DNA from 2 places in the Azospirillum mesophilum genome. Region 1 is predicted to be linked to the other one. Evidence: predicted binding sites of a transcription regulator. Region 1 holds the regulator's gene; the other holds the start of a gene.
What was found. Region 1 encodes LexA, which represses DNA repair genes until DNA is damaged. Its sites were predicted from a motif close to ATGTTCTANTTTGGTTC; they were not measured.

Region 1 (4,991 bases):
CCAAGGGGCTGATCCGTGCCGACTTCGACCCGCCGACGCTGGCCCGCGCCTACCGCGAGGGCGGCGCCACCTGCCTGTCCGTGCTGACCGACGAGCCCTATTTCCAGGGCAAGGACGAGTATCTGGTGGCCGCCCGCGCCGCGGTGGACCTGCCGGCGCTGCGCAAGGACTTCATGGTCGATCCTTACCAGATCGCGGAGTCCCGCGCGCTGGGGGCCGACTGCATCCTGATCATCATGGCGGCGCTGAGCGACGCTCAGGCGGCGGAGCTGGAAGACGCGGCGATCGCCTGGGGCCTGGACGTGCTGGTCGAGGTGCACAACCGCGAGGAGCTGGACCGCGCGCTGGCGCTGAAGACCCCGCTGCTGGGCGTGAACAACCGGAACCTGAAGACGCTCGCGGTGGACATCGCAACGACGGAGGAGCTGGCGCGCCATGTCCCGACCGACCGCATGCTGGTGGCGGAGAGCGGGCTCTACACCCCCGCCGATCTGTCGCGCATGGCTGCCGTCGGCGCCCGCTGCTTCCTGGTCGGCGAGTCGCTGATGCGCCAGGAGGACGTGACCGCCGCCACCCGCGCCCTTCTCGCCCCCGCCTGACCCTTCCCCGCCTGATCCTTCCCTGGAGGCCCTATGACCGGCTTCACGCATTTCGATTCCGAGGGGCGCGCCGTGATGGTGGACGTCTCCGACAAGGCGGAGACGGAGCGCACGGCGACCGCGCGCGGCTCCGTCATCATGCAGCCGGAGACGCTGAAGCTGATCCTGGAGGGCGGGGTCAAGAAGGGCGACGTGCTGTCGGTGGCGCGGCTGGCCGGCATCATGGGGGCCAAGCGCACGCCGGACCTGATCCCGCTGTGCCACCCGCTGGCGCTCACCTCGGTCAAGGTGGACCTGACCTGCGACCCCGACCGCAACGCCGTGGACATCACCGCCACCTGCAAGCTGAAGGGCCAGACGGGCGTGGAGATGGAGGCGCTGACCGCCGTGTCCATCGCCGCCCTGACCGTCTACGACATGTGCAAGGCGGTGGACAAGGGCATGACCATCACCGACGTGCGCCTTGTCCACAAGGCCGGCGGCAAGAGCGGCGAGTGGGGAGCCGCCCCGTGATTTCGGCCGCTATGATTTCAGTCGGGGAGGCCCGCGCGTGCGTCCTCGCCGCCTTCTCGCCCCTGCCGGCGGAGACGGTGGCGTTGCCCGACGCGCTGGGCCGCGTGCTTGCCGAACCGCTCGTCGCCCGCCTGACCCAGCCGCCCTTCGCGGCCTCCTCCATGGACGGATGGGCCGTCCGCGCCGCCGACATTGCAACGGCGGAGGCCGGCGCGCCGGTCACCCTGCGCCGCGTTGGCGAGGCCTCCGCCGGCCACGCCTTCACCGGAACGGTCGGGCCGGGCGAGGTCGCGCGCATCTTCACCGGAGCCCCCCTGCCCGCCGGTGCCGATGCCGTGGTCATGCAGGAGGACACCGAGACCGAGGATGATCGCGTGCGGATCGGGCGCGCGGTGCCCGCCGGCCGTTTCGTGCGCCCCGCTGGGCTGGACTTCTCCGTCGGCGAGGAGCTTCTGCCGAAGGGCCGGCTGATCACCGCGCGCGATGTGGCGCTGGCGGCCTGCGCGAACGTGCCGTGGCTGCGCGTGCACCGGCGCCCGCGCGTCGCGGTGCTGGCCACCGGCGACGAGATCGCGCTTCCCGGCGAGCCGCTGGGGCCGAGCCAGATCGTCAGTTCCAACGCGCTCGGCCTCTGCGCGCTGGTCGCGACTCAGGGCGGCATCGCGCACAATCTCGGCATCGCCAAGGACGACCCGGCAAGCCTCGCCGCCATGGCGGCCGGCGCGGCGGGCTGCGACCTGCTGGTGACGACGGGCGGCGCGTCCCAGGGCGATTACGATTTCGTGCGGAACGTCCTGGGCGGCCTCAGCCTCGCGTTCACCGCCGTCGCCATGAAGCCGGGCAAAGCGATGATGTTCGGCACGGGCGGTGCGGTGCCGCTGCTCGGCCTGCCCGGCAACCCGGTGTCCACGGGCGTGGCCGCCGTCCTGTTCCTGCAGCCGATCCTGCGCGTTCTTCAGGGACTGCCGACCGACGACGCTCCCCAATGGGCAAGACTTGACGCGCCCTTGAAGGCCAACGATTCGCGCGAAGACTTCGTGCGCGCCGCCCTGACCCTGGATTCCTGCGGGGACGCGGTCGCGACGCCTTTCCCGCGCCAGGACAACGCCATGATGTCGCGCCTCGCCAAGGCCGACTGCCTGATCCGGCGCCCGCCCAACGCCCCGGCGGCAGAGCCCGGCGACCGCGTTCCGGTCATCCCACTCTCGGGCGGTGTACTCTCTCTGTAAAAGATGCCGCGGAATTGTGTTGGGCCACGTCTTCCGGGGCTTGACGGCGGTTGGGAACCAAACTAGAACAGAGTGGAACGTTTTACTTTTGTTCCATGTCCAGTGCGGCACCGGCCGGGAGGCACAAATGCTCACGCGCAAGCAGCATGAATTGCTGCTTTTCATCCACGAGCGGCTTGGTCAGGGCGGTGTGTCCCCCTCCTTCGACGAGATGAAGGACGCGCTCGGCCTCAAGTCGAAGTCCGGCATCCACCGCCTGATCACGGGCCTGGAGGAACGCGGCTTTATCCGCCGCCTGCCCCACCGCGCCCGCGCGCTGGAGGTACTGCGCTTGCCGGAGGGGCTGGAGGCCGGCCGCGGCCGGCCCCCGCGCGCCAAGTTCCAGCCGAACGTCATCAAGGGCGACTTCGCCTTCGCCGGCCGCGAGGCGAACCCCGCGTCGGAAACGGTGCAACTCCCGCTCTACGGCCGCATCGCCGCCGGCACGCCCATCGAGGCGTTGCGCGACAACTCGGCCTACGTGGACATTCCCGCCGCCATGCTCAGCACGGGCGACCACTACGCGCTGGAGGTTGCCGGTGACTCGATGGTCGAGGCGGGCATCCTCGACCACGACACGGTGATCATCCAACGCTGCGACGGGGCTGAGAACGGCTCCATCGTCGTGGCCCTGGTGGACGAAGCCGAAGTGACGCTCAAGCGGCTGCGCCGCAAGGGCAACACCATCGCCCTGGAACCCGCCAACGCCGCCTACGAGACCCGCATCTTCGGTGCCGACCGGGTGCGCGTCCAGGGCCGTCTCGTCGGGCTGGTTCGGAAGTACTGAGACTACGGACGATCAACGCGGCATCGTCCACGGGCGGTCGCCGCGTACGTCCCGGACGCTCTGCACGCGTACGCCCTTCATGGAGACGTACAGCGCCTGCGCTCCCTCGCGGCGCAGGCGCCAGCGGTCGATGACCAGCGGCGCCCGGCACCCACGCGCCGGTTCGGCGATGATCACCGCGTCGGCGAGGGTGCAGTCCTCCGGCAAGGCGTCCGGCGTGCGCAGCAGAGCGATGGTCCGGCCGTTCAGCCGGTAAACGCATCCCAACACGTCGCAACGCAGCCGCCCGTCGAGGCTGACGCCCTCCGGCGGCCAAACATCCGCCGGCCCCTCGCGCCCGTCCCGCCGCAACCAGGTTTCCGCCGCGCGTCCGTCGGCCTTGGCCGACAGGCTGAGATGTCCCTCCGCCGTGCGGACGGCCATCACCGTTCCGTCGCCGGTGACCAGGATGTCCGGTCGAGGAGTCAGCGCCGGCGACAACATTCCGGCCATTATCGGCACGAGGCCGAGCATCCTCCAACGCCCGCTCCAGATCACCAGCCACAGGCCGCCGCCCGTCACCGCCCCGATGCCCCAACCGGGCATGGCCGGGATGAGGATGGCGGCTCCGGGTAGGGCTGCGGTGACCTCCGCCGTCCAGATCACCAGCCGGTCGCCCCAGTTCATCGCGATCAGCGCCGGCGCCTCCAGCCCGAAGGGCATCAGCAGATAGGCCATCAGGCTCCATGGCATGACCCAGACGGAGGTCACGGGAATGGCAACCATGTTCGACAGCACGCCGTAGAAAGCCACCTGCTGGAAGTGGAACAGCGAATACGGTGTCGTCGCGAGCGTCGCGATCACGCTGGTGAAGGCAATGCCGGCCAGATGCAGTAGACCCTGGAGGAGCCATCCCGCCCCCTTTCGCCACCGAACCAGCACCGGATTCGCGACCTCGAAGACGGCGATCAGCGCCACCACGGCCGCGAAGGACATCTGGAAGCTGGGGCCGAGCATGCCTTCCGGTTCCATCAGGACGGTAACGATCCCGGCGAAGGCGACCAGCCGCATGCTGAGCGGTGATCGGTCGGCGATCACCGCCCCCATGATCAGCCCGGTCATCAGCACCGACCGCACCGTCGGCACGGGCGCCCCGACCAGCATCGTGTAGGCCATGGCGGAGACGATGCCGAACGCCGCCGCGATCTTTTTGATCGGCCAGCGCAGCGCGATCCAGGGCACCAGCGCCAGCAGGGCACGCACGACCCAGAAGACGATGCCGGCCGCGATGCCCACATGCAGGCCGGAGATGGACAGCAGGTGCGCGAGGCCGCTGTTGCGGAAGGCGTCCATGACCGGTTCCGGGATCGCCACCTCCTCCCCATTCAGCAGGGCGGCGGTGACGCTGGCTTCCACCGGGTCGGGAATGGCGCGCTGCACCCGCTCCGCGATCACCGCGCGCGCCCGGTCGAAGGCGACCGTAACGACGTCCCAACCGGACACCGGCGGCGCGTTCAGAACCTCCGGCGTGCCCAGCACGAATCCCACCGCGCCGAAGCCCTGGAAGAAGGCCCGGCGTTGGAAGTCGAAGGCGCCCGGTTCCGGCGGTGGTGCCGGCGGATGGAGGACCGCGCGCATCCGGACCACGGTCCCGGCCTCCGGCGGCACGAACTTCGCCGGCAGCCGGAGTCGCGCCTTGGCCGGAGTCGCCTCCGGCTTCAGCTTGTCGACCGACAAATCGCCGACGAGCATGCGCGCGCCAGCCGGCTGCCGCTCCACCGACAGGACGCGCCCGGTGACCATGGCCGGTCCCACGTCGCGCGTCAGGATGGGGGCGGCGACCAT
Region 2 (4,991 bases), on a different contig from region 1:
ACAGCCCAAAGCGGATCGCCAGGCCGGAGGCCAGAAGGACGCCCACCTGCTTGCCCAGGAACAGGCCCAGCGCGATGCCCAGCGGCACCGGCTCGGTCAGGCTGGACGGCGTGATGCCGGTCAGCGAGACGCCGGCGTTGGCCAGCGCGAAGACCGGCAGGATCAGGAAGGCCACCCAGGGGTGCAACGCGTGCTCCAGCCGGTGCAGGGGGGAATCCTCGTGCCCGTTCTCGTGCCCGTCTTCCGCCCCGTTGCCGTCGGCGCGCAGCGGGATGGTGAAGGCCAGGGCCACGCCGGCCAGCGTGGCGTGCACGCCCGACTTCAGAACGCAGACCCACAGCACCAGCCCCAGCAGCATGTAGGGCGTCAGGCTGCGCACCCCGATCAGGTTCATCCAGAACAGCCCCAGCCCGGCGATGGCGGCGAAGCCCAGCGCCATCGGCACGATCCCGTGGCTGTAGAAGGCGGCGATGATCACGATCGCGCCCAGGTCGTCCATGATGGCGAGCGCCAGCAGGAAGATGCGCAAGGACGTCGGCACGCGCGAGCCCAGCAGGGCCAGAACCCCCACCGCAAAGGCGATGTCGGTGGCCGCCGGGATGGCCCAGCCCTGCAGGGTCACCGGGTCGCCCCAGTTGAAGAAGACATAGACCAGCGCCGGCGCCGCCATGCCGCCCAGCGCCGCGATGCCCGGCAGCATGGCCTTGGCGCGGTTCGACAGCTCGCCGGCCAGCACCTCCCGCTTGATCTCCAGCCCGACAACCAGGAAGAAGATCGCCATCAGCCCGTCGTTGATCCACAGGATCAGCGGCTTGTCGATGCCGACCCCGCCCGCCGTGACGGTCACCGGCAGGGCCAGCAGCGCCTCGTACAGCGGGGCGGCGGCGGAGTTCGCCCAGACCAGGGCGACGGCGGAGGCGATCATCAGGGCCACCCCGGCGGCGGCCTCGTTCTCCAGGAAGTCTCGGATGGCGGGGAGTTTCATCGCGGCTCTTCTCGGTTGTCCGGCAGGTCTTCGCGGTGGGGCTTCGTCAGGGGATCAACACGAAGGGCGCCGAAGGGTGCTCTGGAATCGTAAGAGCCGGGATGTGGGGGTTATCGGCCGAAAGGTGAAGCCAAGCCCACGCCGGATTGCGGCGAAACGCCGCGCCGGCCGGTGTGTTTGGAACCTAAATCATTATTAATGAAACAGTTTCATGGGCTGTTTGTTGGCCATAGCCACGCCAACGAACGGCCATATGTCGATTGCTCGCTGGCGCGGGGGCGGCTGGTGCGCGAAGAATGCGACCACCAACGACAAAGACCCGACGGCAAGTCGGGACATACGCCAAGAAAACTGGCGCCAAGAAAACTGGCCAGGATTTGGGAGGAATTGATGGGAACTTTGTACTGCGCGTGCTGCGGCCAACCCTTCCAGCGCACGTCGGCCCGCGGCCCGGCGCCGCTCTACTGCTCGCGCGACTGCCGCCGGCAGATGGAGGTCCGACGCCGCGTCTGGTCGTCGATGGAGGCGGTGCCGTCCACTTCATCCATTGCCCCGGCCCAGGCGGCCTGGGGGCTGCGCCGGCACGGCGGCCGCCTCGGCCGCGCGGCGTCGGCCTGACGGGCTCCATCAAGACAAGCCATCATGAGAGGGCACCCCCGGCGGGTGCCCTTTGCGTTTCGGTCCTTTCCCATTCGCCCGCTTTTTGCACATTTTGTTGTCGGACCGCAGGGACCCCCTCTAAAACGGGCCAACGCCCACACCATATGTGTGGTCGTCCCCAAGGAAGGGCTTCACCGAACACGGCCATGACCCAGACCACTCGATCCACCCGCACTCAGCCTCGCTCTCCGGCTCGCGCCTTTGCCGCCATCGCCCTGGCGCTGGCCGTCGCGCTGACCGCCGGCACCGCCGACGCCCGCGCGGGCAAGAGCAGCTCGATGGGCAGCCGCGGCACGCGCACCTACGAGGCTCCGGCCACCACCAACACGGCCCCCCACACGGCCGCGCCGATGGAACGCTCCATGACTCCGGCCCCCTCGCCGGGCATGCAGCAGCGTCCGGGCATGGGCGCGCCGGCCCCGGCCCCGCAGCCGGGCGGCTTCTTCTCGCGCGGCGGCTTCCTGCCGGGCCTGATGGGCGGCCTGATCGGCGCCGGCATCGGCGGGCTGCTGTTCGGCGGCGGCTTCTTCTCCGGGCTGGGCAGCTTTGCCGGCATCCTGGGCTTCATCCTCCAGATCCTGCTGGTGGTCTTCCTGGTCCGCCTCGCCATCCGTTTCTTCCGGAACCGCTCCGAAGGGGCGGCCCGGCCGATGGGCATGAGCATGGGCAGCCCCGGCACCGCCTACGCCGGCCCGACGCAGGGTGCCCCGATGGGTGCTCCGCTGAACCGCGACCCGGCGGACGTCGGCTATAACCCCCTGAATGGCGGCCCCCTGAATGGCGGTCCGGTGGGCGGTGGCGCCGCGTCCGGGTCCCGTCCGGGCGTCGGCCGCGACGACGTCGGCATCGGCCCGGCCGATTACGAGGCGTTCGAGCAGACTCTGGTCACCGTCCAGACCGCCTACGGGCGCGAGGATCTGGCCGCGCTCCGTTCCGCCGCGACGCCGGAGATGGTCTCCTACTTCGCGGAGGAGCTGGCCCAGAACAGCAGCCGCGGCGTGGTGAACAAGCTGTCCGACGTCCGCCTGCTCCAGGGCGACCTGGCCGAGGCGTGGCGCGAGGCCAACATGGAGTACGCCACCGTCGCCATGCGCTTCTCGCTGGTCGACGCGACGGTGGACCGCGTCACCAACCGCGTGGTGGAGGGTGATCCGAGCCGCCCGGTCGAGGCGACGGAGATCTGGACCTTCACGCGCTCGCGCGGCGGCCGCTGGCTCCTGTCGGCGATCCAGCAGACCCGCTGATCGGTTCCAATCCACGCTGTTGAAATCTGCAAAGGGGTGCCCGAAAGGGCGCCCCTTTCGTTTTTTCCGGACTCCTCTGGACGGGCGGGCCGTGTTAGAACATATCAGGAACATAAACCTGTCGAACGGACGCGAGTCATGCCCGATGTCCAGCCTTCCGCAGCCATCCAGTCCCCGCCGGGCCAGTCCTCTCCGGGCCAGTCCCCTCCGGACCGCGCCGCGCTGCTTGCCGATCTGCGCGCCCGCATCCAAAAGATCGAGGGGCTGGGCGGGGACAGCGCGCGCCGACTGCCCTTCGGCGTGCCCGATCTCGATTCGGCCTTGCCGGGGGGAGGGTTGCCGCTCGGCTGCCTGCACGAGGTCGCGGCGGAGGACCCCGGCGCCGGCACGGCCTTCGCCGCGGGGCTGCTCGCCCGGCTTGGAAGCGTTGCGGGGCCTGTGGTTTGGCCTGTGGTTTGGATCGTGCGCGGGCGCGACCTGCACGCCGCCGGGCTGGCCGCCTACGGGCTGACGCCGGACCGGCTGATCGCCGTGCGCGCGACCCGCGACGCCGACGCGCTGTGGGCCATGGAGGAGGCCTTGCGCTGCAAGCGCCTGTCGGCCGTGCTGGGGGAGACCGGCGCGCTGGACCTGACGGCGAGCCGGCGACTGCAACTCGCCGCCGAGTCCTCCGGTGTGACCGGAGTCCTGTTGCAGCTCGGCCCGCGCCGGTCTTCCGCAAGCGCGGCGGTCACCCGCTGGCGCGTCGCGTCCGCCCCCAGCGCGCCGCAGGAACCCGGCGTGGGAGACCCGCGCTGGTCCGTGGCGCTGGAGCGCTGCCGAGGCGGCCGTCCGGGCGCATGGTTGCTGGAATGGCGCGACGGCGCGCTCGCGGCAGCCACGACAGTGACGACGACACCGAAGCGGACGACACCTGCGCCGGCGACCGCTCAGCCGGTCACGCGCCTTCCGGTCGGACGGCTGGCCGATGTCGCCTGATGTCCGTCACCGCGTCAGTAGTCGGTCGCCCAATCGGGCTCCTTGCGCGCGGCCTCGCCTTCGGCGTCCGCGTCCAGGGGATAGGGCGTGTCGTCCGCGTAGAGCGGAAGCTGGCGGGCGAACTCCGCCGATTGCTCGGCCCGGCGTTGCTCCAGCAAGCGAGCGGCCAAATGAGCGGGCAGCATGGCAGGCCTCCTTCTGAGCGTCGGGGGAGCCTCGGGGAGCGGTCCTATGACCGCCCTCGGCCCACCCCGTCCTGTGTGCCTGATTGCTATCATGCAAGCTACGGGCCTATGAGTGAGCCAGATCACCTCTTTCGGAAACTTTAACGCCGTCTGTTCCTTTTTAAGGGCGGTCGGCCCATAGTCCTCGCCACTAGGCCCCGCCACCGCGCTTTCCCCGATGCCCTTTCCTCCGAGACCGACCATGGACGCCGAAACCTGCTCCGCCTGCCTAAAACCTCAGCACCTGTGCGTTTGCGAGGCGGTGGAGCCGATCGACAACGCCGTTTTCCTGCTCATCCTCCAGCACCCGCAGGAAAAGCGCGAGGCGCTGGGGACGGCGCAGATCGCGCATCTCCAGTTCAAGAACTCGGCCCTCAAGGTGGGTCTCAGCTGGTCGAACCTGAAGCGCATCCTGGGCCGCGAGGTCGATTACAAGCGCTGGGGCGTGCTCTACCTCGGCCCGGTCAAGCAGGGCGACAACGCGCCGAAGGCCGAGGTCGCCGTGGTGGACAAGAACGGCAGCGTCCAGAAGGACAGCGATCTGGTCCTGGCTGATCTGGAAGGCGTCATCGTGCTGGACGGCACCTGGAGCCAGGCCAAGACCCTGTGGTGGCGCAACCCGTGGCTCCTGAAGTGCCGCCGGATCGTGCTGCACCCGCAGTTCCGCTCCCTCTACGGGCAGGCCCGCAAGGAGCCGCGCCGCGAGAGCGTCTCCACCCTGGAGGCCGGCGCCTTTCTGCTGTCCCGTCTGGAGGCCGACCCGACCGTCCTGGACCGCGCGCTGAAGCCCTTCTCCCTGCTGCTGAAAAAGCTGCGCGCCCCGCGCCCACGCCGGGTCCTGCCGCCGAAGGAGGCACCGGCGGCGTCCGTGGACGCGGACGCTCCGGCGAACACGGCCCC

Region 2: the regulator LexA is predicted to act here: its motif matches at 2,987-3,003, upstream of ACSVC7_RS01570 (ImuA family protein).

What each region holds. Positions count from the first base shown of each region.
Region 1 is NZ_JBPXMQ020000007.1:129,906-134,896, reverse strand. Features, by position in the region: gene trpC (indole-3-glycerol phosphate synthase TrpC) at 1-599, shown strand, start outside; gene moaC (cyclic pyranopterin monophosphate synthase MoaC) at 633-1,112, shown strand; gene ACSVC7_RS10190 (molybdopterin molybdotransferase MoeA) at 1,109-2,341, shown strand; gene lexA (transcriptional repressor LexA) at 2,469-3,167, shown strand; gene ACSVC7_RS10180 (ComEC/Rec2 family competence protein) at 3,180-4,991, opposite strand, start outside.
Region 2 is NZ_JBPXMQ020000001.1:323,712-328,702, forward strand. Features, by position in the region: gene nhaA (Na+/H+ antiporter NhaA) at 1-985, opposite strand, end outside; gene ACSVC7_RS01560 (hypothetical protein) at 1,376-1,603, shown strand; gene ACSVC7_RS01565 (Tim44 domain-containing protein) at 1,792-2,889, shown strand; gene ACSVC7_RS01570 (ImuA family protein) at 3,028-3,867, shown strand; gene ACSVC7_RS01575 (hypothetical protein) at 3,882-4,052, opposite strand; gene ACSVC7_RS01580 (tRNA-uridine aminocarboxypropyltransferase) at 4,294-4,991, shown strand, end outside.